Regions from separate parts of the Oceanimonas sp. AH20CE76 genome, predicted to be linked through region 1. Evidence: predicted binding sites of a transcription regulator. Region 1 holds the regulator's gene; the other holds the start of a gene.
The links. Region 1 encodes LexA, which represses DNA repair genes until DNA is damaged. Its sites were predicted from a motif close to ANCTGTNTNNNNANACAGNT; they were not measured.

Region 1 (15,267 bases):
CGTGTCCATTATCGGCCCCAACGGGGCCGGCAAAACCACCGTCTTCAACTGCTTATCGGGGTTTTACCGGCCCAGTGGTGGCAGTGTGAACTTTCGCGGTCAGGCCATTGCCGGCCTGCCCGGCCATAAAATTGCCCGTTTGGGCATGGTGCGCACCTTTCAGCATGTGCGCCTGTTTAAGGAAATGACGGTGCTGGAAAATCTGCTGGTGGCCCAGCATGCCCACCTTAATACGCACTTTCTTGCGGGCTTGCTGAAAACCCCGGCCTTTCGCCGGGCCGAGCGGGAAGGGCTGGAGCGGGCTCATTACTGGCTGGAAAAAGTGAATCTGACCGAATTTGCCAACCGCGCTGCCGGCAACCTGGCCTATGGTCAGCAGCGCCGGCTGGAAATTGCCCGCTGCATGGCGGCACGGCCGGCGCTGCTGATGCTGGACGAACCGGCGGCGGGGCTGAACCCCTTTGAAACTCAGGAGCTGAACCGGCTTATTCAGGATCTGCGCACCAATGAAGGCGTGAGCGTGTTGCTGATAGAGCATGACATGAAACTGGTGATGGATATCTCCGACCATATCTATGTGGTGAATCAGGGCCGGCCGCTGGCCGACGGCAATCCGGAAGCAGTGCGCAATCATCCTGATGTGATCAAGGCCTATCTGGGAGAAACCTGATGCTGCATGTTGATAATATTTGCGCCCACTACGGCAAGATTCAGGCCCTGGAAGACGTGACAGTGCATATTGAACAGGGCGAAATCGTGACCCTTATCGGGGCCAACGGGGCGGGCAAAACCACCCTGATGATGAGCATTTGTGGTGATCCCAAGCCCAGCAAGGGCAGGGTGATGTATGAGCAGCAGGACTTAACCGGCCTCGACACCGCCGCCATTATGCGCCGGGATATTGCCATCGTGCCGGAAGGGCGGCGTATTTTTGCCCGGCTGACGGTGGAAGAAAATCTGCATATGGGCGGTTTTTTTGTAGATAAGCGCGAGCATGCCGGCCTGATGGCCGAGGTGTTTGCCATGTTTCCGCGGCTCAAGGAGCGCCGGCAGCAGCGTGCCGGCACCATGTCGGGCGGGGAGCAGCAGATGCTGGCCATTGGCCGGGCACTGATGAGCAAACCCAGGTTGCTGTTGCTGGACGAGCCCTCTCTGGGGCTGGCCCCCATTATTATTAATCAGATTTTTGACACCATAGCTCAGTTGCGGGATGAAAAAGGCATGACCATTTTTCTGGTGGAGCAGAACGCCAATCAGGCGCTCAAGCTGGCCGACCGGGGCTATGTGCTGGAAAACGGCCGCGTGGTGCTGGCCGACACCGGTGCGGCGCTGCTGGCCAACGAGCGGGTACGTAACGCCTATCTGGGCGGCTGAGGCCGAATTGGGTACACTGGCCGTCGTATTCTTGAGGAGGAATTTATGGAACAGTTTGCCCACATCTCGGTGGATGAAGCGCACACCATGCTGAGCGAAGGCCGGGCCCGGCTGGTGGATATTCGTGATCCCCAGTCGTTTGCTGTGGCCCATGCCGAGGGTGCTTTTCACCTGACCAATGACAGCCTGGTGAGCTTTACCAACGAGGTAGATTACGAGACCCCGGTGATAGTGATGTGCTATCACGGCATCAGCAGCCAGGGGGCCGCTCAGTACCTGATTAATCAGGGCTTTGAAGAAGTGTATAGCCTGGATGGCGGCTTTGAAGCCTGGCGGCGTAGTCAGGCCGTGGTTGAAGCCTCGTGAAAGCGCTGCTGGTGCTGGATGATCCGCGCCGGGCGCAGGCCTTTGTGGATTATCTGGGCGAAGCCGGTCTGCATTGTGAGCTGACCCAGGACGACAGCGGCAATGTGCATATCTGGCTGGTGGATGAAACCCGCTATGAAGAGGCGCACCGGGAAGTAAAACGCTTTCTGGCCGAGCCACTGCATCCGCGCTATCAGGAAGCGTCCTGGAAGCGGGGAGACAGCCAGGTGCACTTTGCCGATGGCCCGCAGCGGGGTCTGCTCGGTGATGTGCTGCGCCAGACTGGACCGGTTAATTTGCTGGTATTACTGGCCTGCCTGGCCATTTATGGCCTGAGCTGGCTGGGTTTGCCCATGTTTGGCGTGCTGTCTTTTCCCGCTCAGCTGAGTGACCTGCTCGGAGCCCAGTTCTGGCGCGGCTTTACGCCGGCGCTGATGCATTTTTCCCTGATGCATCTGGTGTTTAACCTGTTCTGGTGGTGGTATCTGGGCGGCATGGTGGAACGCCGGCTGGGCAGTGGCAAGCTGCTTACTCTGCTGCTGGTGGCAGCCGTATTGCCCAATGTGCTGCAGTTCTGGGAAAGCGGCCCCCGCTTTGGCGGACTGTCGGGAGTGGTATATGCCCTGCTGGCCTATGTGTGGCTCAGTGGCCGGCTTAACCCTGCCAGAGGCATTGGCCTGCCCGATGGCATGGCGGTGTTTATGGTTGTCTGGCTGGTGCTGGGCTTTGCCGATATGCTCGGCACTCCGGTGGCCAATATGGCTCACCTGGGCGGTGCCGTGATTGGCCTGCTGCAGGCCTGGCTGGATAACAGACGCACTCTTACTGGTAGAGAAAGGTAGTAAACAGCACTCGCCGCACCGGAGTCTCGCCGGTTTCTTTCAGCAGCAGCTCATTCAGCCGTTGCCGGCCTTCGTTGGCAAGCTCGGTGCGGGCCGGCAGGGAGCGTATTTCCTGCCGGTTTTTCTCTGCCAGCAGATCATTGAGGGCATCCCGCAGCAGCGGCATATTATTCTCCACCAGCGGCAGCTGCTCCGGCCGCTCCAGCATCAAATCCACTGCCACTCTCACATAGCCCAGGTTTTGCTCGGAGTTCTGGTAGTTGGTAATAATGTCCGGCGTCATGGTGTAATATATTGGCCCGGTGGGCTCCGCCGGTTGTTCCTGTGCACTGAGGGTGGCCGAGGCGGCCAGCAGCAGGTAAAAGGCAGCAAACCGAAACATATGAGTCTCCGATAAGGAATCGAGCGGGCATTGTTTAAACTTTTGCCGGTGCGGTCAAGTTAAACGGCCAGGCAGGACCCGATGAGTTTTTATGTCTTTGTTATTCCAAGAAACAAACACGACGCCCAGCATAGACAGTGAGTGGCACTGGGGCCAGTTGCCACCGGCATTACCGGCGCTGCAAAGCTGGCTGCATGAGCCGGGCTCGCTGACCCGCCGGTTGCGGCGTCATTGTGCACAGTTTCATGTAAAAGTGCTGGCCGATGGCGTATTAAGGCCGCTGATGCCGGCGCAGGCCGAATGGCTGCAGGCCGGACAAGGCTACTGCCGGGAAGTGCTGCTGTGCTGCGATAATCTTCCCTGGGTCTATGCCACCTCGCTGTATTCTCCGGCCACTCAGGCAGCGCTGCCGGCCTTGTCCGGTCTGGGCAGCAAGGCGCTGGGCGAGCTGATGTTTAAAGCGCCGGATCTGACCCGCACTCCCTTTGAACTGGCCGGCCTGACCCCAACCCAATATCAGCAGCTGGCTGCACATGCGGGGCTGGCCGCCACCGAGCCGGCCATCATGCCCTGGGCCCGTCGCTCTGCCCTCAGCACCGGCAAAGCCAGCGTGCTGGTCACCGAACTGTTTTTGCCGAATTCGGCCCCTTATCAGGATTTAGTATGACCACCCTGACGTCTCCTTCCCGTCCGCGCTGGCGCGCCTATATGGCGCTGGCCCGTCTCGACAAGCCCATTGGCACCCTGCTGCTGCTGTGGCCCACCCTGTGGGCACTGTGGATAGCCGCCGAAGGCATGCCCTCACTCTGGCTGCTGGTGGTATTTGTGGCCGGTGTGTTTTCCATGCGCTCTGCCGGCTGTGTGATCAACGACTATGCCGACCGGCATATCGACGGTCATGTAAAACGCACCCATGCCCGGCCGCTGCCCTCCGGTGAACTGACCGAGCGCCAGGCCCTGAGCTTTTTTGCCCTGCTGGTGGGCATTTCTTTTGTGCTGGTGCTCACCACCAACCTGTTTACCATTGGTCTGGCATTTGCCGGCTTGTTCTGGGCGGCGCTCTATCCCTTTATGAAGCGCTACACCCATCTGCCTCAGCTGTTTCTGGGCATTGCTTTTTCATGGGCCATTCCCATGGCCTTTGCCGCCGCCAGCAATGAACTGCCTGCCGGGCTCTGGTTGCTGTTTGCCGCCAACCTCACCTGGACCATTGCCTACGACACCATGTATGCCATGGTAGACAGAGACGACGACCTCAAAATTGGCGTTAAATCCACCGCCATTCTATTTGGCCGGCACGACAAGCTCATAGTGGGCCTGCTGCAGCTGGCCACCCTTTTTCTGCTGGTTGCCGCCGGCCGGACCTTTGAACTGGGCGCGCCCTTCTACTGGGGCTTGCTGGTGGCCGCCGGCCTGTTTGTGTATCAGCAACGGCTGATCCGCGACCGGGAGCGCATGCCCTGCTTTCGCGCCTTTCTTAACAACAACCACGCCGGCATGGCCATCTTCGCCGGCCTGGTGCTGGCGCTGTGGTAAATAAAGCGGCTTTGATCTTGCTCGAAGTGGCAGTAGGGCTTGCCGTAGCCGACCATAAAACGCCATGGATGGCATTTTCGAGCGTTACATGGAGGTCTTGTAGCGTGTCGGCGGAGTGGAACCGCACTGCCGCTTCGCACTGCGGGGCTTGCTCTGTGCTGATTACTGGATATACTGACAGTTAACTGTATAAACAGACAGGTCTCATCATGAAAGCCCTAACTCCCCGCCAGTCTCAGGTGCTGGACATCATCAAGGATCATATTCAGCAAACCGGCATGCCACCCACCCGGGTGGAAATTGCCAAGGTGCTGGGGTTCAAGTCTGCCAATGCCGCCGAAGAACACCTCAAGGCCCTGGCCAAAAAGGGCGTGATTGAAATGATGCCCGGCACGTCACGGGGCATTCGTCTCGCCGGTGAAGAAGCAGAGCAAGAGCCGGGCCTGCCGCTGATTGGCCGGGTGGCCGCCGGCGAACCCATACTGGCGCAGCAACACATAGAAAGCCACTATCAGCTCGACCCGGGCCTGTTTCATCCGTCGGCCGACTTTCTGCTGCGGGTGCAGGGCATGAGCATGAAAAACATCGGCATTATGGACGGCGATCTGCTGGCGGTGCACAAGGTGCAGGAAGCCCGCAACGGTCAGGTAGTGGTCGCCCGCCTCGACGACGAAGTCACGGTAAAGCGCTTTCAGCGCAAGGGCAACAAGGTCAACCTGCTGCCTGAAAACGAAGAGCTCTCACCCATTGAAGTAGATCTGCGCACTCAGGAACTGATTATTGAAGGCCTGGCCGTAGGCGTGATTCGCAACGGCGACTTCTGAGCCGCTTCTTGATTCGGCAGGCCGCTGTCTCATCATGGCCTGCCAATCCCCAATCCCCAATCCCCAATCCCCAATCCCCAATCCCCAATCCCCAATCCCCAATCCCCAATCCCCAATCCCCAATCCCCAATCCCCAATCCCCAATCCCCAATCCCCAATCCCCAATCCCCAATCTCCGCTTTTACATTTTACATTTCCTTAACTGCTGCTTTACTTAAAACACCGAATGGAAGCATGTAGTCATTTGGGTAAAACCGCCGAGTACTCCGGTTTACAGGATGAAATGATTGGGGGTGCACGTGAAGCCTATTCTGCTGCTGTGGCCATTACTGGCCGTTATGCCTGCACAAGCGCAAACACGCCTTAACATGACCGAAGGGGTCACCGATATCAGCCAGCAGGTATACGGGCTGCACATGACCATTCTGGCCATTTGTGCCGTTATTGGTCTGGTGGTGTTCGGCATTATGTTCTGGGCCATGATTCATCATCGCAAATCCAAAGGGGCTCAGGCGGCCCAGTTTCACGAAAGCACCAGGGTCGAAATTCTCTGGACCCTTATTCCCTTCGTTATTCTTATCGCCATGGCAGTACCCGCCACCAAAACCCTGGTGGCCATGGAAGACGCCTCCGAGTCGGATCTCACCGTCCAGATCACCGGCTCCCAATGGAAATGGCACTACAAATATTTTAATGAAGGCGTCGAGTTCTACAGCCTGCTGGCCACCATGCCCGAGCAGATTCAGGGGCAAATCAACAAGGGCGAAAATTACCTACTGGAAGTGGATCAGCCCCTGGTGCTGCCCACGGATCGCAAGGTGCGTTTTCTGATCACCTCCGACGACGTAATCCACTCCTGGTGGATGCCTGCTTTTGCGGTAAAAAAGGACGCCGTGCCCGGTTTTATTAATGAAGCCTGGACCCGCATCAATGAGCCCGGCCTTTATCGCGGTCAGTGCGCCGAGCTGTGCGGCAAGGATCACGGCTTTATGCCTATCGTCGTTGATGCCCGCGCGCCGGAAGAGTTTGACGGTTGGCTGGCTCAGCTGAAAACCGAGCAGGCCGAGGCTAAAGCTGCCGAACAGGATCTGCTGGGCATGGAAATGAGCATGGAAGAATTGATGACCCTGGGTGAACAGGTATATCAGAAAGCCTGCGCCGCCTGTCATCAGCCCGGCGGCACCGGCCTGCCCGGTGTGTTTCCGGCGCTCAAAGGCAGTGAGCTGGTGCTGAACGACCGCGCCGCCCATATAGATATAGTGCTGTACGGCAAGGCCGGTACCGCCATGCAGAGCTTTGACAAACAGCTGACGCTGAAAGAGCTGGCAGCGGTCATCACCTATGAGCGTAACGCCTGGGGCAACAACACCGGTGACTTGGTGCAGCCCAAAGACATTGATCAGGCCCGGCAGGGACAATAGGGGGCAGCATGACACAGATGGATCGCACGGAAACCGCCGACATTCACCTCACTGGTGATGAACATCATCACGGCCCCGCCAGGGGCATAGGCCGCTGGCTGTTTACCACCAACCACAAAGACATTGGCACCATGTATCTGCTGTTCAGCCTCACCATGTTCTTTGTGGGCGGGGCCATGGCCATGGTAATCCGGGCCGAGCTGTTTCAGCCCGGGCTGCAGCTGGTGGAGCCCAACTTCTTTAACCAGATGACCACCATGCACGGCCTGGTGATGATCTTCGGTGCCGTCATGCCGTCTTTTGTGGGGCTGGCCAACTGGATGATTCCCATGATGATAGGCGCGCCCGACATGGCACTGCCGCGCATGAACAACTGGAGCTTCTGGATTCTGCCCTTTGCCTTTGTGCTGATGCTGGGCTCCCTGTTTGTGCCCGGCGGCGGCCCCAACTTCGGCTGGACCTTCTACGCGCCCCTGTCTACCACCTATGGCCCCGACAGCACAGCGCTGTTTGTGTTTGCCATTCATATTATGGGCATCAGTTCCATTATGGGGGCCATTAACGTCATTGTGACCATCTGGAACCTGCGAGCGCCGGGCATGACCTGGATGAAGCTGCCCATGTTCTGCTGGACCTGGTTTATTACCGCCTTTCTGCTGATTGCGGTGATGCCGGTGCTGGCGGGGGCTGCCACCATGGTGCTGACCGACAAATACTTCGGCACCAGCTTTTTTGAAGCCGCCGGGGGCGGGGATCCTGTGCTGTTTCAGCATATTTTCTGGTTCTTTGGTCACCCCGAGGTCTACATCATGATATTGCCGAGCTTTGGCATTATCTCGGCCATCATTCCCGCCTTCAGCCGCAAGCGGCTGTTCGGTTATGCCTCCATGGTGTATGCCACCGCCTCCATTGCCGGCCTCAGTTTTCTGGTGTGGGCCCACCATATGTTTACCGTGGGCATGCCGGTGGCGGCGGAGCTGTTCTTTATGTACTGCACCATGCTGATCTCGGTGCCCACCGGGGTCAAGGTGTTCAACTGGGTGGCCACCATGTGGCGGGGCTCCATCAGTTTTGAAGTGCCCATGCTGTTTGCCCTGGCCTTTATTGTGCTGTTTACCATCGGTGGCTTCAGCGGCCTGATGCTAGCCATTACACCGGCGGACTTTCAGTATCACGACACCTATTTTGTGGTGGCGCATTTTCACTATGTGCTGGTAACCGGGGCCATTTTTTCGGTGCTGGCGGCCGTGTATTACTGGCTGCCCAAATGGACCGGCCATATGTTTGATGAACGGCTGGCCAAGTGGCATTTCTGGTGCTCAGTGGTGTCGGTGAATGTGTTGTTCTTTCCCATGCATTTTCTGGGGCTGGGTGGCATGCCCCGGCGCATTCCCGACTACTCGCTGCAGTTTGCCGATATTAACGCCCTAGTCAGCATAGGGGGCTTTGCTTTTGGTCTGTCGCAGCTGTTGCTGCTGGCGGTGGTGATCAAATGTATTCGCGGTGGTGCCAAGGCTGAGGCCAGCCCCTGGGAGGGTGCCGAAGGGCTGGAATGGACAGTGCCGTCACCGGCGCCCTATCACACCTTTGATACGCCCCCCGAGGTGAAATAATGAGCATCGCTAAAAAAGCCGGACAACTGGGGCTGCTGGCCGTGGCCATGTTTGGCTTTGGCTTTGCGCTGGTGCCCTTGTATGACGTCTTCTGTGACATTACCGGGCTTAACGGTAAAACCGACAATATCGCCGCGGCGGCAGCAAAGGGTGTGAGTGAGCACAGACAAATTACGGTGGAATTTATCACCTACCAGAGTGCCGGCCTGAGAGGGGAGTTCACGCCCTCGGTGCAGCGCCTGAGCGTGCATCCGGGCGAGATGCACAGGGTGGACTTTACCGTCACCAATCCGGGCATCAGCGGCCAGGTGCTGCGGGCCATTCCATCGGTGTCACCGGGGCGGGCGGCAGCCTATTTGCGCAAGACAGAGTGCTTTTGCTTTCAGGAGCAACCGCTGGATGGCCGGGCCACTGCGGTAATGCCCATGACCTTTTATGTGGATGAAGCCCTGCCCGCCGACATAGAGGTGTTTACCCTGTCTTACACCCTTTACGACATCAGCGAGCAGGTGGCTGTACAAGGAGGCAATGATGGCGGTCAAAACGGATAAATATTATGTACCGGCGCAAAGCCCCTGGCCGCTGACCGGCGCTCTGGGCCTGTTTTTGCTGGCGGCCGGGGCCGGGCTCTGGTCGGCAGGTTTGTGGGGCATTGCCGGCCCTGTGGTGTTTGCCGCCGGCACCCTGGTGATGACCATAATGCTGTTCGGCTGGTTTTCCAATGTGATCAGTGAGTCTCATCAGGGCCTCTACAGCGAGCAGATGGACAGATCCTTTCGCCAGGGCATGACCTGGTTTATTTTCTCGGAAATCATGTTCTTTGGTGCCTTTTTTGGTGCGCTCTTCTATGCCCGTGTGCTGTCGGTGCCCTGGCTGGGCGGGGCCGGCAACAATGCCATGACCCACCAGGTGCTGTGGCCCGATTTTCAGCCGGTATGGCCGCTGCTGACCACTCCCGGCGGCATGGAAACCACCGCCATGGGCTGGCTGGGGCTGCCGCTGATCAATACCATGATACTGCTGACCTCATCGGTCACCGTGCATGCCGCGCACCTGGCCCTGTTGCAGCAGCAACGCAGCCGGCTCAAGGCCTGGCTGGGTGCCACTGTGACGCTGGGGGTGTTGTTTCTCGGCCTGCAGGTGTGGGAATACGTGCATGCCTATCAGGATCTGGGGCTGCGGCTCGACTCGGGCATTTATGGCAATACCTTTTTTCTGCTGACCGGTTTTCACGGTGCTCACGTTACTCTGGGCACCATAATGCTGTTTATTATGTGGCTCAGGGTCAACAAGGGGCATTTTACGCCGGCCCAGCATTTCGGCTTTCAGGCCAGCAGCTGGTACTGGCATTTTGTGGATGTGGTCTGGCTGTGCCTGTTTGTCTTTGTCTATATTTTATAAGTGTTTCAAACGGTGCTTAAAATGGCGTTGGCTTGGTGCTCAGCACACCGGTGGCCAGCGCGATGATCAGCAGCAGCAGAACAAGCCCGGCACACCAGAGCCGGCGGCCGATGTAGCGGGCCATCAGCGCCGGATCCCGGTGGCTGAGCATGGCTTTCAGGCCCAGCATCAGGTTACCGATCATTAATAACAACAATAATATTATCAGTAGTTTAAGAAGCATATATACGGGCGTAACAAAAGGATGTGAGCCTTGAGTATAGGAAAACGCGGCGGATTACTGGTATTAACCGCAGCCATCTCCGGGCTGATGGTATTCATGGGCATCTGGCAGCTGTCCCGGGCCGATGAAAAGCGCGTGCTGCTGGAGCAGTGGCAGCAGCGCAGCGGCATTCAGCTGGAGCTGAAAGAGGCCCTGACCATGGAGCAGCCCTTTGGTTACGAGCTGCAGGCCGGTGGTGTATTTCTTGCGGGCGGCGAGCTGTTTCTGGATAACCAGATTGAAAATGGCCAGCCCGGTTATCGCCGTATTTTGCCGCTGCAAACCGCGCTGGGGCTGCTGGCGGTAGACACCGGCTGGTGGCCGGCCAGCGCCGATCGTGACCAATTGCCTGTTACTCCCGCCCTTGATGATGGCCCGGTGCAACTCAGTGGTGTGCTGGTGCGTCCCTGGCAGCCACCGCTGAGTTTTGGTGGTGATGCCCCTACAGAGTCCCGCCGGGTAGTCAGTCTGGATCCTGTGTTGCTGGCCGCACACTGGGGCCAGCCGGTGCTGCCCATGGTGCTGAAAACCGATATGGACGCCGGCCAGTGGCAGCCGGTAGTGATGGGGCCGGAAAAACACCTTGGCTATGCGGTGCAATGGTTTGCCATGACCGCAGCCATCTGGCTGGCGGCTATATGGTGGTATCGGAGGCCTTATGAAACATAAACCGGTATTGGCCCTGGTGGCCGTGTTTTTACTTCCTCCGCTGCTGGCCTGGCTGGTGCTGGCCAAAGGCTGGTTCACGCCCGGTGTGGCCGGCCACGGTGAATGGGTTAACGGCAATATCAGTGCCGCCGGCCAGTGGCGGCTGGTGCTGGTAACCGACGAGCCCTGTGACTACTGCGCACCGGCCAAAAGCCTGCTGCATAATCTGGATCTGGCGCTGGGCCGCAACGAGGGCAGGGTGATGGTGACCGAGCAGCCCGCTGATGAATTGCTGGAGGCTGGCTTTGTCTATATTGCCGATCCGCCGGGGTTGCTGGTGATGCGCTACCCCATGGACAAGAGCGCAGAACAGAACCGCCATACCGGCAAGGCACTGCTGGAAGACCTGCGCCGCCTGCTGAAATATTCCCGGGCCGGATAAGGAGGCTGCATGCGTGCATTATGTGGCTTTGCCTTTGTGCTGACCCTGGTGGTGGTGCTGCTGGGAGCCTTTACCCGGCTCACCGATGCCGGCCTGGGCTGCCCCGACTGGCCCGGCTGCTACGGCTTCAATTATGTACCCGCCAGTGCCGGTGAACATGCCCTGGCCGCCGAGCGCTTTCCCGATGCGCCGCTGGAAGTGACCAAAGCGCGCAATGAAATGATCCACCGCTATGCCGCCGGCACTCTGGGGCTGACCATTTTAGTGATGGCGCTGGTGTCGCTCAGACCTGCCAACCGCCGTTACCGGCTGCCCGCCTTTTTGTTGCTGGCGCTGGTGTTGGGGCAGGCGACCCTGGGCATGCTGACGGTGACCCTGAATTTAATGCCCTTTGTGGTGATGGGGCATTTGCTGGGCGGCTTTACCATACTGGCATTGTTGTTCTGGCTATGGTGCCGGCAGGGAGCGTACAAGGGACCCCAGCCAAAGATGCAGGGCGTGAGCGGATTGTTCCGGCTGGCGCTGGCGGCGCTGGTGCTGCAGATTGCCCTTGGTGGCTGGACGGCGGCCAACTATGCCGCTCTGGCCTGCACCGAGCTGCCGGTATGTCAGGGCGACTGGCTGAGCCAGTGGCAGTGGAGTGCCTTTCATCCTCATGGCATGCCCGCAGAAACCTACCAGTATGGCGTGCTCAGCCAGCTGGAGCGGGCCACCATTCATGCCGCTCACCGGCTGTGGGCCATGGTCACCGCCGTGCTGTTGCTGGCCCTGGCCCGGCAGCTTGGTCGTCATCCCGGCTTGCGCCTCTGGGGGCTGGCGCTGGGGCTGATGGTGCTGCTGCAGCTGGCGCTGGGCGTGGCCAATGTGGTACTGCACCTGCCGTTGTGGGTAGCGGTGGCTCATAACGGCGGTGCTGCCGTATTGCTGTTGATTTTAACCGGAACGGGAGAGCGCCAGGGGCGCTTTGGGGAGGAAAAATGGCAAGAAGCCTGGCAATTTTCACCAGCCGGTCACACATCTGGCAGGACTATTTCGCACTGACCAAACCCAGGGTGGTGGCGCTTATTTTGCTGACCGCCGTGGTGGGCATGTTTCTGACCGAGGTGCTGCCGTCGGTGCAGACGCTGGTGGCGGCAACGGCAGGCATTGGTTTGATGGCGGGCGGAGCGGCGGCCATTAATCATGTGCTGGACCGGCGCATCGACATTAAAATGGCGCGCACTCATCACAGACCAGTGGCGCAAGGCAGGGTAGCCACGCCCAGGGCACTGGCGTTTGCGCTGGCGCTCTCGGCCATCGGTCTGATCATATTACTGTTGTTTGTTAATGCGCTCACCGCCTGGCTGACCCTGGCCTCCTTACTGGGTTATGCGGTGGTGTATACGGTCTGGCTGAAGCGGGCCACGCCGCAAAATATTGTGATTGGCGGTCTGGCGGGGGCCATGCCGCCACTGCTGGGCTGGACGGCGGTCAGTGGTGAGTTTCACGGTTATGCGTTGTTGCTGGTGATGATTATCTTTACCTGGACGCCGCCGCACTTCTGGGCCTTGGCCATTCACCGGCGGGACGATTATGCCAAGGCCGATATTCCCATGTTGCCGGTCACTCACGGCATTGAGTTCACCAAAACCTGTGTGCTGCTCTATACCCTGCTGCTGACCCTGGTATGTCTGCTGCCCTGGGTGGTGGGCATGTCGGGGCCGGCCTATCTGCTGGGTTCGCTGGTGCTGAATCTGCGCTTTATGCAGTGGGCCTGGCGGCTCAAGTTTAGACCCGGGCCGCAAACCGCATTACAATGTTTCCGCTTTTCAATCAGTCACCTGATGTGGCTGTTTGTTCTTATTCTGGCGGATCACTGGATAGACTATGGCTAACACAAACAAGCTGATTTGGTTACTGGCGCTGACCCTGCTGGTGGCAGGCACGCTGAGCGGCATTGCCTGGTATAACAACCGGGCCAATACCCTGACAGAAGCCGTAGTGGTATACCCCGAGCCCCGGCCCCTGAGCAATATTGCGCTGACCGACGCCGAAGGTCAGCCTTTTACCGAAGCTCAGTTGCAGGATCACTGGAGCCTGGTGTTTGTGGGCTATACCTTTTGTCCGGATATCTGCCCGACTACCCTGTCGGATCTGTCCCGCATCTACCCCGAGCTGATGCAATTAAGTGACAAGGCTCAGGTGGTGTTTGTGTCGGCGGATCCCGAGCGGGATACGCCGGAGCGACTCAAAGCCTATACCGCCCATTTTAATTCGGCATTTATCGCTGCCACTGCCGAACACGATAAGCTGATGCCGGCGGTACAGCAGCTGGGGTTGATTTATGGCGTGCACGAGCGTGGCGAACAAGACTATCTGGTGGATCACTCCGCCTCTGTGTCTCTGGTTAACCCCAAGGGTGAGCTGCATGCCTCGTTCCGCCCGGTATTTGATGAAGGCAGCGGCATTCCGCTGGTGGATGGCCAGCTGCTGCTGCAGGACTTTGAGCGTATTGTAAATCGCTGGCCCGACTGATCCTTACTGTGTAATAACGAGCTTTTCTTGACGACTTCCTTGATGAGTGTCCGCCGGCATGGCCAGGTGTTTGCCCTGGCCATGCCCATGGTGCTGTCCAATATTACCGTCCCTCTGCTGGGGCTGGTTGATACAGTGGTTATCGGCCATCTGGCGCAGGCGTATTATCTGGGTGGCGTGGCCGTGGGTGCGGCCATTATCAGCCTGCTGTTTTTTCTGCTGGGCTTTTTACGCATGTCTACCACTGGGCTTACTGCTCAGGCCTTTGGTGCCCGCCGGGAGCAGGAGCTGCTGGGCGTGCTGGTGCGGGCGCTGGTGCTGGCCTGGGCGTTGGCGCTGGGGCTGTTACTGCTGCAGGTTCCCATTATCGAGCTGGCCTTTCGGCTGGCGGGTGCCAGCGCCGAGGTAGAAACCTATGGCCGGCAATATGTGAGTGTGCGCATCTGGAGTGCACCGGCGGCGCTCACCAATCTGGTGCTGCTGGGCTGGCTGCTGGGCAACCAGAATGCCAGAGCGCCCATGTGGCTGCTGATCCTGGGTAACGGGGCCAATATAGTACTGGATATCTGGTTTGTGGTGGGGCTGGGCTGGCAGGTAAAAGGAGCTGCTGCCGCCTCTGTGCTGGCGGACTATGCCGCCATGGCGCTGGGTGCCTGGCTGGTGTGGCGCACTCTCAAGCGACGCGGCACTGTGCCGGATCCCGGCTTCTGGCGAAATACCCTTAGCGGCGATGCCTTTCGCCGGTTGCTGGGGCTGAACCGGGATATCTTTATTCGTGCGCTCTGCCTGCAGCTGACCTTTGTGTTTATGACCTTTCAGGGGGCCCGGCTGGGCGATGCCGTGGTGGCCGTCAATGCGGTGCTGATGAATTTTCTGATGTTTATCTCCTACGGCATGGACGGTTTTGCCTATGCGGCAGAAGCCATGGTGGGCAAGGCCATTGGCCGGGGCAGCCGGCGGCACTTTCGGCTGGCCTGCGGCCTTAACCTGATCTGGGGCGCTTTGGTGGCGATGCTGTTTACTCTGGTGTTCTGGCTGGCGGGAAAAACACTGGTTGATCAGATCACCAGCATTGAACCGGTGCAGCAGCAGGCCTATGGTTTTTTACCCTGGCTGGTGGCCATGCCGCTGGTGTCCTGCTGGTGTTTTGTGCTGGACGGTATTTTTATTGGTGCTACTCAGGGCCGGGCCATGCGCAATATGATGCTGGTATCCACTTTGGGGGTATTCTTTCCGGTGTGGTGGCTGAGCCAGAGTCTGGGTAATCATGCCCTCTGGCTGGCCATGTTGTGTTTTATGGCGGCCCGGGGCCTGACCCTGGGCTGGGCCTGGCGGCAGCTGGACCAGCGCCGTGCTTTTGTGCCCGACGGGCTGCCCGCAAAGAGATAATGCATGTTTGAAATTGCTCTGTATGAGCCGGAGATTGCACCCAATACCGGCAATATTATGCGCCTGGTGCGCAATAACGGCTGCCGCTTACACTTGATAGAGCCGCTGGGGTTCAGCCTGGATGAGAAACGACTGCGCCGGGCCGGGCTGGATTACACCGATTATGGCCAAATCACCCTGCACAAAGACCATGCCGCCTTTGTGCAGGCCATGGCCGGCCGGCGCATTTTTGCCTGTACCACCAGGGGCAGCC
Region 2 (15,267 bases), 1.2 Mb from region 1:
GTAGACAAGGTTGCTGCCAGCGGCGGTTATATGATGGCCTGTGTGGCCGAGCGTATTATTGCCGCTCCCTTTGCCATTGTGGGCTCCATTGGTGTGGTGGCGCAAATGCCCAACTTTAACAAATTTCTGAAAAACCGGGATATAGACGTAGAGCTGCACACGGCCGGCGAATACAAGCGCACCCTGACACTGTTCGGTGAAAACGATGATCATGGCCGGGCCAAGTTCCGTGAAGAGCTGGAAGTAATCCATCAGCGTTTTAAGGCCTTTATTGCCGACAACCGTCCCAAGCTGGATCTGGATCGGGTGGCGACCGGCGAACACTGGCTGGCCAGCGATGCCCAGGCACTGGGGCTGGTGGACTCATTGCAAACCAGCAGCGATTACCTGCTGGCGCAAAGTAGCGATAAACGCATTATCAGTCTGAACTTCAAGCCCAAACAAAGCCTGAAGGACAAGTTTGGCAAGGCGGCAGAAATGGGTGTCAGCCGGGCACTGATGAAGCTCTATGAGGCGGGGCAGCGGCCCTTCAGCTGATTTAATTCAGGGAATAGGGAGCAGGGAATAGGGATTAGTGGCCATTCCCTATTCCCTGCAGTTTACCGTTGAAACGGGTACACGGATCCTAGTTCAAGAATTTGGGTGAGCTCGTCCAGGGCCGCGCGGGATTCCTCCAGCAGCGCCGGATCGCGCAGGTCATTCGGGTGTAATTGGTCGCGGTAATGGCGCTGTACCCAGCCGGTAAGGCGGCCATACAGGCGATCATTCATCAGGCAGGCGGGATTTACCGCATTCAGCTGGGCCTGGTTCATGGCCACCCGCAGGCGCAGACAAGCGGGGCCGCCCCCGTTTTGCATGCTTTGTTTTACGTCCATAAAGCGCACTTCCCGTATGGGGGTATTCATGGCCAGCAACCGCTCAAGATAGGCGTTTACGCTGGGCGTGCCGGCGCACTCTGTGGGCGCAATCAGCGCCATATGGCCTGGCTTCAGGGTAACCAGCTGCGTATTGAACAGGTAGCTTTTTACCGCATCTGCCACCGGCACCTCGTCATTTTTTACTTCAATAAAATGCAGCTCAGTATCGGGCAGTTTGCGCCGCACTTCTGCCTGCATGCCCTGAGTATCAAGAAAAGCCTGCTGATGGTAAAACAGCACATTGCCGTTACCCACGGCAATGACGTCATTATGAAACACACCCTGATCAATCACTGCAGGGTTTTGCTGAATAAAAACCGTCTTGCACTCACTCAGCCCATGCAGGCGGGCCACGGCCCGTGAGGCTTCCAGTGTCTGGCGGGCAGGAAAGCGGCGCGGTGCCGGTGCCCCGGGCTGATGGGCCCGGCGGCCATAGACAAATAGTTCAAGCCCGTGGCCTTGCTCATTATGCAGCCGGGTGTGGTTTGCAGCGCCTTCGTCACCGAAGTCGTCATGGGCGGGCAGGGCCTGGTGATGACAAAAATGGGCTTCGTCGGCAAACACACTGCGCAATATACGGCCAGTCACCTCATGCTCAATGGAGCGGTGAAACTTGTTAACCAGATTGGCAGGAGTAAAGTGCACGCGGCCATCAAGTGTATCGGCACCGGGTGAAACGGTGGCGGCGTTGGCGGTCCACATGGCTGATGCGGAGCTGCAGGCCGCCAGCAAATGGGGGGCCTCACGAAAGGCGCTGTCCAGTACTTGTGCATCAGTGCCGGCAAAGCCCAGCCGGCGCAGTGTGTCTGTGTCGGGGCGGGCCTGCGGAGCCAGCACTCCCTGCACCAGCCCCATGTCGGCCAGGGCCTTCATTTTGCTCAGTCCCTGCAGGGCGGCCTCCCGCGGATGCGACATGCTTTTAGCATGACGATTGGATGCCACATTACCCCATGAAAGTCCGGCATAGTTATGAGTGGGACCTACCAGACCATCGAAGTTCGCTTCCTGTTCAATCATGATAATCTCCTTGAAATCCTGGCGTTGACCAATAAAAGATGCTGCGCACTGCCATTATATTTAGATTTTTATCAAGGTTGTAACTCAAATGTGACAAAGCCACCAGGGGCAGGAATAATGATGCATAAAAAGCGGGCGAACAGGCGACCTGAATAAAAAAGCAGTTGATTCCTGTCTCTATGAGGGCGTTAATAAATAAATATAAATTCACTGAATTTTTTTCAGGCCCGCGCCCGGCTGGTTTGCTTTTTATGACGATATCACTTATACAGCCGTCATTACCGTGCCACAGACCCGCCCGACCGGGGCCGAACCTTAAGGATTTTAACGCGCTTTATGAGCAAATCTCTCGTTATTGTGGAATCGCCCGCCAAAGCCAAGACCATCAACAAGTACCTGGGCAGGAACTATGTGGTCAAATCCAGTGTCGGCCATGTTCGGGACTTGCCGACCGCCGGTTCAGCCAATGGTAAAAAGCCGGCCGCGCGCAAAACCGATACCAAAAGTCTGAGCCCGGAAGAAAAGGCCCGACTGAAAAAGGAAAAGGATCACAAGGCGCTGATCGCCCGTATGGGGGTTGATCCTGAGCACGGCTGGCAGGCTAATTATCAGGTGCTGCCGGGCAAGGAAAAGGTGGTCAATGAGTTGCAGGCACTGGCCGAAAAGGCTGACACCATCTATCTGGCAACGGATTTGGACCGCGAAGGGGAGGCCATTGCCTGGCATCTGAAAGAGCTGATCGGCGGTGATGAGCAACGCTTTAAGCGGGTGGTGTTTAACGAGATCACCAAGTCTGCCATTCAGGATGCTTTCAGCCAGCCGTCGGAGCTGAACCTGAACCGGGTAAATGCTCAGCAGGCCCGTCGTTTTCTCGATCGGGTCGTGGGCTATATGGTATCGCCACTGTTGTGGAAAAAGGTTGCCAGAGGCTTGTCGGCCGGCCGGGTGCAGTCGGTAGCGGTGCGGCTGATTGTGGAAAAAGAACGGGAAATCAAGGCTTTTGTGCCTGAAGAATACTGGGATATTCAGGCTGCGCTGAGCAATGAACAAAAGCTGGCGTTGTCCATGATGGTCGCCAAATACCAGGGCAAGGAGTTTCGGCCCACCAATGAGGCCGACGCCATGGCAGCGGTGGATGCGCTGCGTGCGGGTACCTTTACCGTGGCCAGCCGGGAAGACAGACCCACCCAGAGCAAGCCGCCGGCCCCCTTTATTACGTCAACTTTGCAGCAGGCAGCCAGCACTCGGCTAAGCTACGGTGTCAAGCGCACCATGATGCTGGCCCAGCGCCTGTATGAAGCCGGTTACATCACCTATATGCGTACCGACTCCACCAACCTGAGTCAGGAAGCGGTGGCCTCGGTGCGTGATTTTATTGAGCAGCAGCACGGCAGGGATTATCTGCCCGAGTCACCCAATGTCTACGGTGCCAAGGCTAACGCCCAGGAAGCCCACGAAGCCATTCGTCCGTCCGACGTCACTCTGTCTGCGGAGCAGCTCGATGGCATGGAGGCTGATGCCAAGCGACTTTACGATCTTATCTGGCGTCAGTTTGTGGCCTGTCAGATGACGCCGGCGAAATACGACAGCAGCACCATTACGGTCACCTCCGGTGACTATGAGCTGAAAGCCCGGGGACGTATTCTGCGCTTCGCCGGCTGGACCCGCGTGCTCACGCCCCAAAGCCGCAAAGGTGAAGATACCGAGCTGCCGGCGGTGCAGCAGGGTGAAACCCTCACCCTGAATGAGCTGACGCCAAAACAGCACTTTACCAAGCCGCCGGCACGTTTTACCGAAGCGGCCCTGGTGCGGGAGCTGGAAAAGCGTGGCATTGGCCGTCCGTCTACCTATGCCTCCATCATCTCTACCATTCAGGACAGAGGCTATGTCAAAGTGGAAAGCCGTCGTTTCTATGCTGAAAAAATGGGCGAGATTGTGGCCGACAGGCTGCAGGAAAGTTTTGCCGAGCTGATGAACTACGACTTTACCGCCCAGATGGAAAGCAAGCTGGATGAAATTGCCGGCGGCAAACTGAACTGGACCCAGGTGCTTGATGCCTTTTATGCCGAGTTCAGCGAAGAGCTGGAAAAGGCCGAACAGCCGGCAGAAGAAGGCGGTATGCGTGCCAATGAAATGGTACTGACCGATATCGACTGCCCTACCTGCGGCCGCAAAATGGGTATTCGCACTGCCACCACCGGCGTGTTCCTGGGCTGTTCCGGCTATGCGCTGCCGCCCAAGGAACGCTGCAAGCAGACTATTAATCTGGTTCCCGGTGACGAATTTGTGCTGGCCAACGATGAAGAGGCAGAAACCGATGCGCTGCGTGCCAAGCGCCGCTGTGGCAAGTGCGGTACTGCCATGGATTCATATCTGATTGATGACAAGCGCAAGCTGCATGTGTGTGGTCAAAATCCGGACTGTGACGGTTATGAGCTGGAACAGGGCCAGTTTAAACTCAAGGGCTATGAAGGCCCGGTCATTGACTGTGATCGCTGCGGCAGTGAAATGCAGCTTAAAACCGGCCGCTTCGGTAAGTACATGGCCTGTACCAATGACGAGTGCAAAAATACTCGCAAGATCCTGAAAAACGGTGAAGTAGCGCCGCCCAAGGAAGATCCGGTGCACCTGCCCGAGCTGCCCTGCACTCAGTCTGACGCCTACTTTGTGCTGCGCGACGGTGCCGCCGGCATTTTTATGGCCGCCAGTAATTTTCCCAAATCCCGGGAAACCCGTGCGCCTTTGGTGGAAGAGCTGGTACGCTTTAAAGACCGGCTGCCATCCAAGTTCCTTTATCTGGCCGAGGCACCTGTCGAAGATCCGGATGGTAACAAGGCGGTGGTGCGCTTCAGCCGTAAAAACAAGGAACAATATGTGATGACAGAGGTCAATAAAAAAGCGACCGGCTGGACTGCGCATTATGTGGATGGCAAGTGGCAGCAACATCAGAAAGGTAAAAAGTAACCCCAAGGCCGCCTGTTGTTCGTATGTTTCGCACAAGGAGTTGGGTGCAATCATCTCAGGCACTGCCTGAACAGGAGTGAATATGGATATTCGTGAAGTAAGGCCGGGCATGATTTGTTACACCACCGAAGGGTCGGGCTATGTACTGGAGGTGGATGTAAACAATGAGGTGGTATTGCTGCAGCGGGAAGACGAGACCATTCCCTTTCAGGTACATGTAAGCGATTTGCTTGAAAGAGCTGAGTAACCTTATTGATCAAGCAGCACCAGCAGCGCACCCAGATCGGGTCGCCACTGGTGCTGTTTCATATCAACCTTATTGCCCCTGAAGACAACACCTTCCGTAAGCAGCCGCTCTTTTTGTTCACGCGCTTCCCGGCTGTCCGCCGGCAGGCTGATATGCCCCGAAGACGCCACTACCCTGTGCCAGGGCAGGGCAGAGGTATCGGCCCGGCGCAGCACAGTGCCGGCCAGCCGTGCCCGTCCGGGCAGACCGGCCAGATCTGCGAGCTGACCATAACTGACCACATAACCGGCAGGAACCAGTGCCAGCACCGATAATATGGCCTGCTTGCCGGTCATGCTCATATCAGGAAAAGGTGCGGCTCAGATTATTCAGCCCCTGAGAGCGCGCCAGCAGTTCCCGGCTGGAGTCTTCTACCTGAGTAATGGTGTTGAGATTGGCTGAGGAGGTCTCGGATATTTGATGGACATTACGGCTGATCTCTTCTGCCACCTGTTGCTGCTGGCCTGCCGCAGTTGAAATTTCCACGGTGAAGCCGGCGATATTGTCAATTTCCTGAACCACACGCCCCAGACTTTCAGTGCCGGCTTCAGCCGCATTCACACATTCCTGGCTGTGTGCCCGGTTGGTATCCATCATGGTGCGCCAGTTGGCCAGAGTTTGCTGGATCTGGCTGATGCTGGTCTGAATTTGTTCGGTGGCACCATGGGTGCGTGTGGAGAGGGCACGCACTTCTTCGGCCACCACCGCAAAGCCACGGCCATGCTCACCGGCACGGGCCGCTTCAATGGCGGCATTCAGTGCCAGCAGGTTGGTCTGATCAGCAATACCCTGAATTTCTGTCATCAAGGTACCAATGCGATTGGACTCTTCTGACAGTGCCACTGTGGCCTCAGCAGCCTGCTCCGCCTCCCGGGCCAGCTCTACTATCTTCTGTCGTGTCTGCTCCAGCTGGTTTTGAGTCAGATAGCATTGATTCTGAGCCTCTTCGGCATTTTGGGCGGCTTTATGAGTATTTTGAGTAATTTCATTGGCCGTGGCCGACATCTCATCAATAGCGGCAGCAATCTGATGGGTATCGCTGTCCTGGCGGCTGAGATCGTTACGGGCACTGCTCATGGCCTGCATCATGCTGGTAGCCAGAGATTTGAGGGAGCCGGTCGCATCATCCACCCGGCCTAAAATAGTGCGGGAGCGCGCCTGCCACAGGCCAAGGTGGTAATCAGCAATGGAATGAGGCTCGTTGCCGGAATAAACCAGCCGGGACAGGCTGTCATATTCCTTGTGCAGATTTTGAAAGAAACGCGTGCTGGAAAACAGCTGGTTGCGGGTGTTCAGCACCAGCCAGGCCAGAGGCAGCAGGCTCCATACCAGACCGGACAAGCCGCCATAATGCCAGGCACCGCCCAACAGGCCCAGCATAACGGCACTGCTTATCCAGGGCCTCAGGGCAGTCAGCTTGACGGCCGGTTTTTTGCGCTTACTTTTTTCCGCAGCCAGCAGACTGGCATAGGCTTTCTCGGCACGGGCACGCACTGCCGGATCCAGCCTGGTACGCACCGACTGATAGCCGGTGACCTTGCCGTTTTCGTAAATAGGAGTCACATAGGCATCCACCCAGTAATAGCGGCCATCCTTGCAGCGGTTTTTAACGGCTCCGCGCCAGGCCTGTCCCTGTTCCATACGATCCCACAGGTCCTTGAAGGCAGCTTTGGGCATGTCAGGATGGCGTACAATATTATGGTTTTTCCCTTGCAACTCTTCAGCAGTAAAGCCGGCCACTTTGCAGAAAATGTCATTGGCGTAGGTAATCACACCGCGTTTATCGGTGGTAGATACCAGCTGCTCCTGCTCGCTGTAGGTTACTTCTTCATCGATAACGTGCTGATTTCTTCTGTTCATTAGGATGCTTAATATATTTGTCGCATTTTGTTAGTTACTTATCGGCATAGCGAGCCAGTTCTTAAATAAAAAACAGCACTGACTTCTTTACTGGCTCAGACGTTAAGGGCCGGCTGACACACCTGGCTCAGGCAGCAGATTTGCGGGTATGGCAGTGCCTTCCCGACGAGGATCCGCCACGCCTTGCAGCTGGTTACCCTGTCGCATAATCACATGCAGGCCCGAGTTAAGCTCGTTAAAACGGGGCTTATAGCCCAATGCTGCCATGGCCGGCTGCAGTGCCCGGTTACGGCCAAATGGTTCCATTTCCAGCTGTCCTCCTCTGTGTAATACATGAGGTTGGTGTACTGCTTCACGAATATCCATCCCCCAGTCGAGTACACTGATCAGGGTGTGCAGAACATAGCCGATAATGCTGCTGCCTCCGGGAGAGCCGAGCACCATCAGCAGTTTGTTATGTTGATCAAACACCAGGGTGGGGCTCATGGAGGAGCGAGGACGTTTGCCCGGCTCCAGACGGTTGGCCAGCGGCACACCATTTTGCTCGGGTACAAAGGCAAAGTCGGTGAGTTCATTGTTAAGCAGAAATCCCTGTACCATCAGCCGGGAGCCAAAGGCGTTTTCAATGGTAGAGGTGAGGGAAACGGCATTACCCTTGGCGTCAATAATGCTTATCTGGGTCGTCGATGGCAGTTCCGGTGAGGTATCTGCCGGCGGAGCCGGCTGTATTGTTGGCTGGCCGGCCTTTACCTCAGACAGCGCCTGTGCTGATGCCTTTAATAACCCGGCTCGATCAGCAAGGTAGTCTGCACTCAGCAGTGCCTCAACCGGCACGGGCACAAAGTCACTGTCGGCGGCATAACGTGCTCTGTCGGCAAACGCCAGGCGGGAAGCATCGGCAATCAGCCGCCAGGCCGCAGGTGAGGCCGGCCCCATCTTGCTCAGCTCAAAGTGAGACAGCATGCCCAGAATTTGCCCCAGCGCAAGCGTTCCGGAGCCGGGTGGACCCATGCCACATAATTTGTATTGACGATAAGGAAAACACAGCGCCGGACGTTCCTGAACACGGTACTGGGCCAGGTCTTCAAGCGTCAGGGGGCCCGGGTTGCTGGCAGCTGAGACCTTGTCGACCATCAGACCGGCAATTTTTCCTTCATAAAAAGCAGAAGGTCCCTCTATGCTGAGCCGCGTCAGTATGGCGGCGAGTAATGGGTTAACCAGATGATGTCCGGCAGTAAGCGGTTCGCCCTTTTCGTTAAAGAAATAGTCCCTGGCCTGAGGATCCTGCTGCAGACTGTCACGGTTTTTAGTAATCAGTTGTGCTAGTCTGGGCGATACTTCAAAACCATTCAAAGAAAGAGAAATAGCGGGAGTGAACAGGTCCTGCCAGGGCAGGGAGCCAAAACGCTGATGGGCCTGCCACATCAGCATTACCGTGCCCGGTGTGCCTACTGAGCGGCCGCCGATCACGGCGTCCATAAACTCAAGCGGCTTACCCTGTTCATCAATAAACAATTCAGGTGAAGCAGCCAGCGGGGTGGTTTCCCGACCGTCCAGCGTTGTTACCTGCTGTTTCTCTTGCTGCCAATGCACCAGAAAACCGCCGCCGCCAAGTCCGGATGACTGTGGCTCCACCAGCGTCAGTACCATCTGGGCGGCTATCATGGCATCTACCGCACTGCCACCCCGTTCCAGCATTTGTTGCGCTGCCCGGCTGGCATGAGGATTGGCCGTCACCACCATCGCCTGCTGTGTCTGCACCAGCGGCTTGTTTTGCCAGCCGGTGGCGGCTTCAGGTGTAGCACGGCTATCGGCATAAGCGGGAGACCACCAGAGTAAAAAAATAAGAAACAGGGGCATAACAGGGCTCCTGAGCAAACAAGGTACCTCAGCTTAGCAGTATGCAAAGGTAAAACCAGCCAAAAAACACCCAAGGTGCTGAAAATAAAAGCAAATGATGCTGGCGACAGAAAAATGACTTGTATTGCAGGTGCGCCTGCCTATAATGCAACTCCATCAGCAGCCCGGCTGTTGATGATTTTTTGTATTTTGATTTGTATGCGGGAATAGCTCAGCTGGTAGAGCACAACCTTGCCAAGGTTGGGGTCGCGAGTTCGAATCTCGTTTCCCGCTCCAATCAACACCCTGCAAAGGCGCGTTAGCAAAGCGGTTATGCAGCGGATTGCAAATCCGTTTAGTCCGGTTCGACTCCGGAACGCGCCTCCATTACTTCTCCCTATTCCAGTTTTCATCTACTCGAACATACCAGCTGCCATCTTCATTCTGGTAGTTCTGCCGATCCCGCAATTCGGTGGTAACACGTCCGCCCGTCATCCAGCCCAGTTTTTGCTGGGGCATAAAACCCGGCCCCGGCAGCTCATAGCCCCAGCGTCCGTAGTCATGGCCTGGCTGCTTCGGCAGCATGGATCCTTCGGGATAAAATAAACGTCCTTTCAACAGCAGCCGCTTTTTTACCGGCAACAGGCCTTCGGCTTTCAGTGCTGCACGGACTTCAGCATGTTCACTCAACTGCAGCTGATGCTGTTGCATATGATCCAGTTTGCGTCTGAGTCTGTCGCAGGGGTTAATACCCAAGGCACTGTCTTGCGGAGCGCTCATATCAGTGATCAGATAAAATTTCACCGCCAGCTCCCAGTGTTCGATACGCTGGCGATGGTGGTCCCACAGCAGAAAATCAAAGGCACCCATGGTCCGTCCTGCCACTACCTGCTGGCGATTAAAGCCCAGTACCTGAAAACCCGGATAGTCCAGTAAAAAGAAGTGCCACAGGGCCTCAAAGTACTGCCCCAGCCGGCGGCAGTGACGACAGTGATGCAGCAGCAGGGCGGGATTTCTATCCAGTTGTTGCAGGCGTGGCTGATATGCTTTCAGCAGGTGAGCATACCAGCTATCGTCCGGTGCCATAGAGACTCCGGGCAATAAACCCGGGCTACCAATGGCCCAGGCCAGATCCCGCACTTCATTATGGCGATAATGAGTGAATGGCTGCGTTGGTAAAAGGCGCATCAAATCATCCTCTTTTGCTTTACAATATTGCCCATTCAACCCATCAACAAGGGGAGCCAGCGTGAACAACATCCAGCTCGAGCAACTGTTAAACAAGCAGCTGAATACTCAGGCTATTCGTGATTATTGCCCCAACGGACTGCAAGTGGAAGGGCGCGCCGACATTCGCCATATTGTTACCGGTGTGACCGCCAGCCAGGCATTAATTGACGAGGCCATTGCCCGTCGCGCCGATGCCATTTTGGTGCATCACGGTTATTTTTGGAAAGGAGAATCGCAGCCGGTAACAGGCATGAAGCGCAACCGGCTGAAAGCCCTGCTGGCGAATGATGTCAACCTTTATGCCTATCATCTGCCACTGGATATTGCTCCTGAGCTTGGTAATAACGCTCAGCTGGCGGCGTTACTCGGCATTGAGATGACCGGTCCGCTTGAGCCGGGCAATGAGTTGTCGGTGGCCATGCGTGGTGAGCTGAGCACGGCAGTGACCGGGAGCGAACTGGCCAGCCGCATTGAGCAGACGCTGGGCCGAGGCGTGCTGCATGTGGGTGACACAGGGCCGGCGCAAATTCGCAAAATTGGCTGGTGCACCGGTGGTGGTCAGGGCTATATCGATCTGGCGGCAGAGCAGGGCATGGATGCCTTTATCAGTGGTGAAGTTTCCGAGCAGACGGTTCACTCAGCCCGTGAGCTGGGCATTCACTTCTTTGCTGCCGGCCATCATGCCACCGAGCGCTACGGCGTTAAGGCACTGGGAGAGTGGCTGGTAGCCAACCATGGGATCACCGTGGAATTTGTAGATATCGACAATCCGGCATAAAAAAGACCAGGGAGGATAACCACCCTGGTTTCGCAGCAGCCACGAGGGCAACAATATTGTTTGTCCTGCTTAGCGCAGTGAACAAGCACGGTGAATGGGTAACGTATGAGTCATTTCCTATGTTTAATATATGTTAACATCCGGTTATCTGAAGGCAAGTCATTTCTTCAGGCCCAAAGAAAATGACAATGAATTCAATGAGAGAAGTATGATGGTAGATAAAAGGCTAACTGTCCTGATGGTGGAAGACACGCCGTCATTGGCAGCCATGTATCAGATGTTTTTGCAGGATGAGCCTTTGGTGCTGACGACAGTCAGCAACGGCCAGCAGGCACTGGAGCATATTAAGCGCGAGCCTCCTGATATTTTGCTGCTGGATTTAATCCTGCCCGATATGCCGGGTATGGATATTTTGCAGTGGCTGCATGAAGAGCAGCTGAATATTACTACCATAGTGATGACGGCTCACGGCTCTGTGGATGTCGCGGTAGACGCCATGCGTCTGGGGGCTCATGACTTTATCAGCAAACCGGTAGAAGCCGAACGGCTCAAGGTGACCCTGCATAACACCATGAAATTTCGCCGGCTCAATCAGCTGGTCAATCAGTATCGCCATGAGATCGACAGAAAGCGTTTTCAAGGGTTTATCGGTGAAAGTCTGCCGATGCAAAAAGTTTACCGGCTGATTGAGAATGCCGCTCCCAGCACCGCTACCGTCTTTATTACCGGTGAAAGCGGCACTGGCAAGGAAGTATGTGCTGAAGCTATCCATCAGCTCAGTGGCCGCGCTGACGGGCCTTTTATTGCACTGAACTGTGCCGCTATTCCACGTGATTTGATGGAAAGTGAGCTGTTCGGCCATATCAAGGGTGCCTTTACCGGTGCACTGCAAGACAGAGACGGCGCTGTTATCCGTGCCAACGGCGGCACTCTGTTTATGGATGAAATCTGTGAAATGGATCTGGAGCTGCAGAGCAAGCTGCTGCGCTTTTTACAGACCGGCCTGATCCAGCCGGTGGGCAGCTCCAATCATGTGAAAGTTGATGTGCGCATTGTGTGTGCCACCAACCGGGATCCGCTTGTTGAAGTAGAGCAGGGCCGTTTTCGGGAAGATCTCTACTACCGCTTGCATGTGATCCCGGTACATCTTCCGCCACTGCGCGAGCGGGGAGGAGATGTAATTAATATTGCCACCACCCTGGTGCGTCAGGCGTCACGGGAAGAAGGCAAAGATTTTGTGGGGCTGTCTGAGGCAACCAAAAATCGTTTGCAGGCATATCACTGGCCCGGCAATGTGCGCCAGCTGCAAAACGTGATCCGTAATGCAGTGGTGCTGCATCAGGGAGAGTGGATTGAAGTTGATATGCTGCCGGCACCACTTGATAGCATTACAACCGGAGCGACAACGGCCGATCATGACGGAGCAGCGGCATCTCAGCCCATATTACCGCTGGCAGTGGTTGAACGAAAAGCCATAGAACGCACTATTGCTCATTGTGATGGCAACATCTCCCGGGCTGCAGCCATGCTCGAGGTCAGCCCGTCAACGATTTATCGTAAGCTGCAAAGCTGGGGAGATGATAATGGCTGACTGGCAAACACTTTACCCTCGTCTGCCGCTGTTGGATCCGGCACGACTGGAACAACTGGTCAAAGATCTTGGGCAGGATGCACTGGGCCGTCTGCTGATCTTGTTTGCGGAAGACGGCATACAGCAGGGAGAAGCGCTGGAGCAGGCGTTTAATGAAGGAAATCATGAAGGCATGGCACTATGGTGCCATAGTCTTAAATCAGCCTGTGGCAGTTACGGTGCTTTACGCTGTCAGTTCCTGGCAGAAAAGCTGGAACAGGCTTGTCGTCAGCAACAGACTGATCAGGTGTCGTTACTGATGGCAGCCTGGCAACAGGCGCTGAGTGATACCCTTGAAGCGGTTCAATTACACAGAGAAAGCCGTTAAGCAGGCAAAAAAAATGGCCAACCCAATGGGTTGACCGAACTTCAGCGGGAGCTGAAGAGAGCACGGGATAAAAACGACTGCTTAAGTATATGAAAGTATCGTGCCAACTTTTCAAATCCCCGTCATTGCTGGCTTTCCAGTGTATTTGAATAAATACCGACCAACCCAAATTGCGGAATGTCGCATTGTGCGACAGGTGTTTGTTGCGTAATGCAATTTCCCTTCTATCTCCCTCTGACAAAGCAAATAAATACCGATACAGTCCATATTCTCTTGCCGGCAGCCAAATATTTCTTGATCTAAAGCTATGTTTACACCTAAGGTGAGGTGAGAACATTGGTTTACAAACTCCGAGTTCGTCATCGCCTAAGTTGGGTTCTCAATAAGGTGTGCGGACCGCTCGGGCCTTCGGGCTCGTAAGGGTGTTATCAGAAATGATGCCGCCTCCCGTTTTGGAAAGGTGTTTATGCTGGAACTACAAGACGCGTTCGCGCGCAAATTTCATTATTTGCGGCTGTCGGTGACCGACGTCTGCAACTTTCGCTGTCAATACTGTTTGCCTGACGGTTATCGTCCCGACGGCCGCAAGTCTTTTCTTACCCTGAGTGAGATCCGTCACATCACTCGTGCTTTTGCCGCCATGGGCACCAACAAGGTGCGCATTACCGGTGGTGAGCCCTCCATGCGCCGGGACTTTACCGATATCATCGAAACGGTGGCATCTACGCCCGGCATTCGCAAGGTGGCTACCACTACCAACGGCTATCGTATGGCGGAGCAGGTAGCAGACTGGCGCAGTGCCGGGCTGGGCGCTATCAACGTCAGCGTTGACAGCCTGGATCCGCGCATGTTTCACCAGATCACCGGTCAGAACCGTTTTCATGAGGTGATGGCGGGCATTGATGCCGCCTTTGCGGCCGGTTTTGAGCAGGTGAAGGTGAATACAGTACTGATGCGCGGGCTCAATGACGGTGAGCTGGGTAACTTTCTGGCCTGGATAGAGTCCAATCCCATTCAGTTGCGTTTTATCGAGCTGATGCAAACCGGTGAAATGGACGAGCTGTTTGACCGTCATCACGTGCGTGGGGCGGCCATCAAGGAAAAGTTGCTGGAAGCCGGCTGGCAGCAAAAAGTACGGGCGCATAATGATGGTCCGGCGGAAGTATTCTGGCATTCGGACTATGTGGGCGAAATTGGCCTTATCATGCCTTATGCCAAAGACTTCTGTGCCAGTTGCAACCGCCTGCGGGTGTCGGCGCTGGGTAAGTTGCATTTGTGCCTGTTTGGTGAATATGGTGTAGATCTGCGTGAGCTGCTGCAGCATGAAGAACAACAGGCGGCGCTGCAACGGCGCTTGCGTAACGCCCTGGCCGATAAAAAAGCGACCCACTTTCTGCATGAAGGCATCAGCGGCATGACACCGCATTTGGCATCCATCGGCGGTTAATAGTTTCATAACAATGCAGGGTGGTGGCTGGTGTCATCGCCCGATACTGATCTGCATCAATATATCCCTGAATACCCCGTATTCAGGGTTTCTATCGCTACTCCCTTTCTATACTCTGTAAATACTCATTTAAACTCAGCTTGTCACACTTGTGCTACATTTCAGGCTGTTACTAATAATGGGAGCAATATGGATACCGCACCCGATTTATCCCGCCGGCGCTGGCTGAAGGGAGGATTGACGTCTCAGCATCATGTTCAGCCTCTGCCCTGGGCACTGGACTGGCCAGCATTTACCGCCCAATGCACCCGCTGTGGCGACTGCATTCGAGCCTGCCCCGAGCAGATTATTGTGGTGGCCGACGGCGGCTTTCCGGCCATCGATTTCAGTAAAGGTGAATGCACTTTCTGCACCGACTGTGTCAGTGCCTGCGGCGAGCCTCTGTTTTATTCCACCGAACAGGCCCCCTGGCAGCAAGTGGCTGCTTTCAGTCATGCCTGCCTGGCTCATCAGGGTGTGCATTGCCGCAGTTGTGAAGATAGCTGCGAGCCCCGGGCCATTCGCTTTCGGCCCCGGCTGGGGGGCGTATCGGTGCCCGAGCTGGAGCAGGATGCTTGCACCGGTTGCGGCGGCTGTGTGGCGGCCTGTCCGGTGAGTGCCATCAGCATTGTTAAAGAGGGAGGAGCAGCATGACGGAGCAGGAATGGCATGTGGCCAGCCTGGTGGTGTATTGCAAGCCTGAACAAATGGCAGCGGTGATCACCACCATTAACGCCATGCCCGGTGCCGAAGTGCCGGTGTTTGGTGAGCAGGGCAAGCTGGTGGTGTCCCTTGAAGGACCCGACCAGAGTGCCATCGTGGCCAATATTGACCGCATAGCGCCCCTGGACGGCGTGATATCGACCACTCTCATTTATCATGAGTTTGCCGGCCAGGAAGCCGGTGAGGAGCAAGCATGAAACTGAATCGTC

Region 2: a site for LexA is predicted at 2,081-2,100, ahead of astB (N-succinylarginine dihydrolase). Genes of this name have one in related genera too.

Annotation. Positions count from the first base shown of each region.
Region 1 is NZ_CP155481.1:225,360-240,626, forward strand. It holds gene livG (high-affinity branched-chain amino acid ABC transporter ATP-binding protein LivG) at 1-670, shown strand, start outside; gene N2M06_RS01135 (ATP-binding cassette domain-containing protein) at 670-1,374, shown strand; gene glpE (thiosulfate sulfurtransferase GlpE) at 1,420-1,740, shown strand; gene glpG (rhomboid family intramembrane serine protease GlpG) at 1,737-2,582, shown strand; gene N2M06_RS01150 (flagellar basal body-associated FliL family protein) at 2,563-2,964, opposite strand; gene N2M06_RS01155 (chorismate lyase) at 3,056-3,631, shown strand; gene ubiA (4-hydroxybenzoate octaprenyltransferase) at 3,628-4,500, shown strand; gene lexA (transcriptional repressor LexA) at 4,710-5,324, shown strand; gene coxB (cytochrome c oxidase subunit II) at 5,612-6,745, shown strand; gene ctaD (cytochrome c oxidase subunit I) at 6,763-8,358, shown strand; gene N2M06_RS01180 (cytochrome c oxidase assembly protein) at 8,358-8,909, shown strand; gene N2M06_RS01185 (cytochrome c oxidase subunit 3) at 8,887-9,759, shown strand; gene N2M06_RS01190 (DUF2909 family protein) at 9,776-9,982, opposite strand; gene N2M06_RS01195 (SURF1 family protein) at 10,013-10,690, shown strand; gene N2M06_RS01200 (hypothetical protein) at 10,680-11,111, shown strand; gene N2M06_RS01205 (COX15/CtaA family protein) at 11,121-12,152, shown strand; gene cyoE (heme o synthase) at 12,089-12,985, shown strand; gene N2M06_RS01215 (SCO family protein) at 12,978-13,625, shown strand; gene dinF (MATE family efflux transporter DinF) at 13,668-15,014, shown strand; gene N2M06_RS01225 (tRNA (cytidine(34)-2'-O)-methyltransferase) at 15,018-15,267, shown strand, end outside.
Region 2 is NZ_CP155481.1:1,407,772-1,423,038, forward strand. It holds gene sohB (protease SohB) at 1-537, shown strand, start outside; gene astB (N-succinylarginine dihydrolase) at 600-1,934, opposite strand; gene topA (type I DNA topoisomerase) at 2,271-4,898, shown strand; gene N2M06_RS06875 (hypothetical protein) at 4,981-5,145, shown strand; gene N2M06_RS06880 (MGMT family protein) at 5,148-5,486, opposite strand; gene N2M06_RS06885 (PAS domain-containing methyl-accepting chemotaxis protein) at 5,488-7,044, opposite strand; gene ggt (gamma-glutamyltransferase) at 7,147-8,904, opposite strand; tRNA gene N2M06_RS06895 (tRNA-Gly) at 9,105-9,180, shown strand; tRNA gene N2M06_RS06900 (tRNA-Cys) at 9,197-9,270, shown strand; gene N2M06_RS06905 (DUF1853 family protein) at 9,271-10,071, opposite strand; gene N2M06_RS06910 (Nif3-like dinuclear metal center hexameric protein) at 10,133-10,891, shown strand; gene N2M06_RS06915 (sigma-54 dependent transcriptional regulator) at 11,103-12,482, shown strand; gene N2M06_RS06920 (Hpt domain-containing protein) at 12,475-12,849, shown strand; molybdenum cofactor riboswitch at 13,186-13,328, shown strand; gene moaA (GTP 3',8-cyclase MoaA) at 13,316-14,296, shown strand; gene napF (ferredoxin-type protein NapF) at 14,486-14,989, shown strand; gene N2M06_RS06935 (chaperone NapD) at 14,986-15,255, shown strand; gene napA (nitrate reductase catalytic subunit NapA) at 15,252-15,267, shown strand, end outside.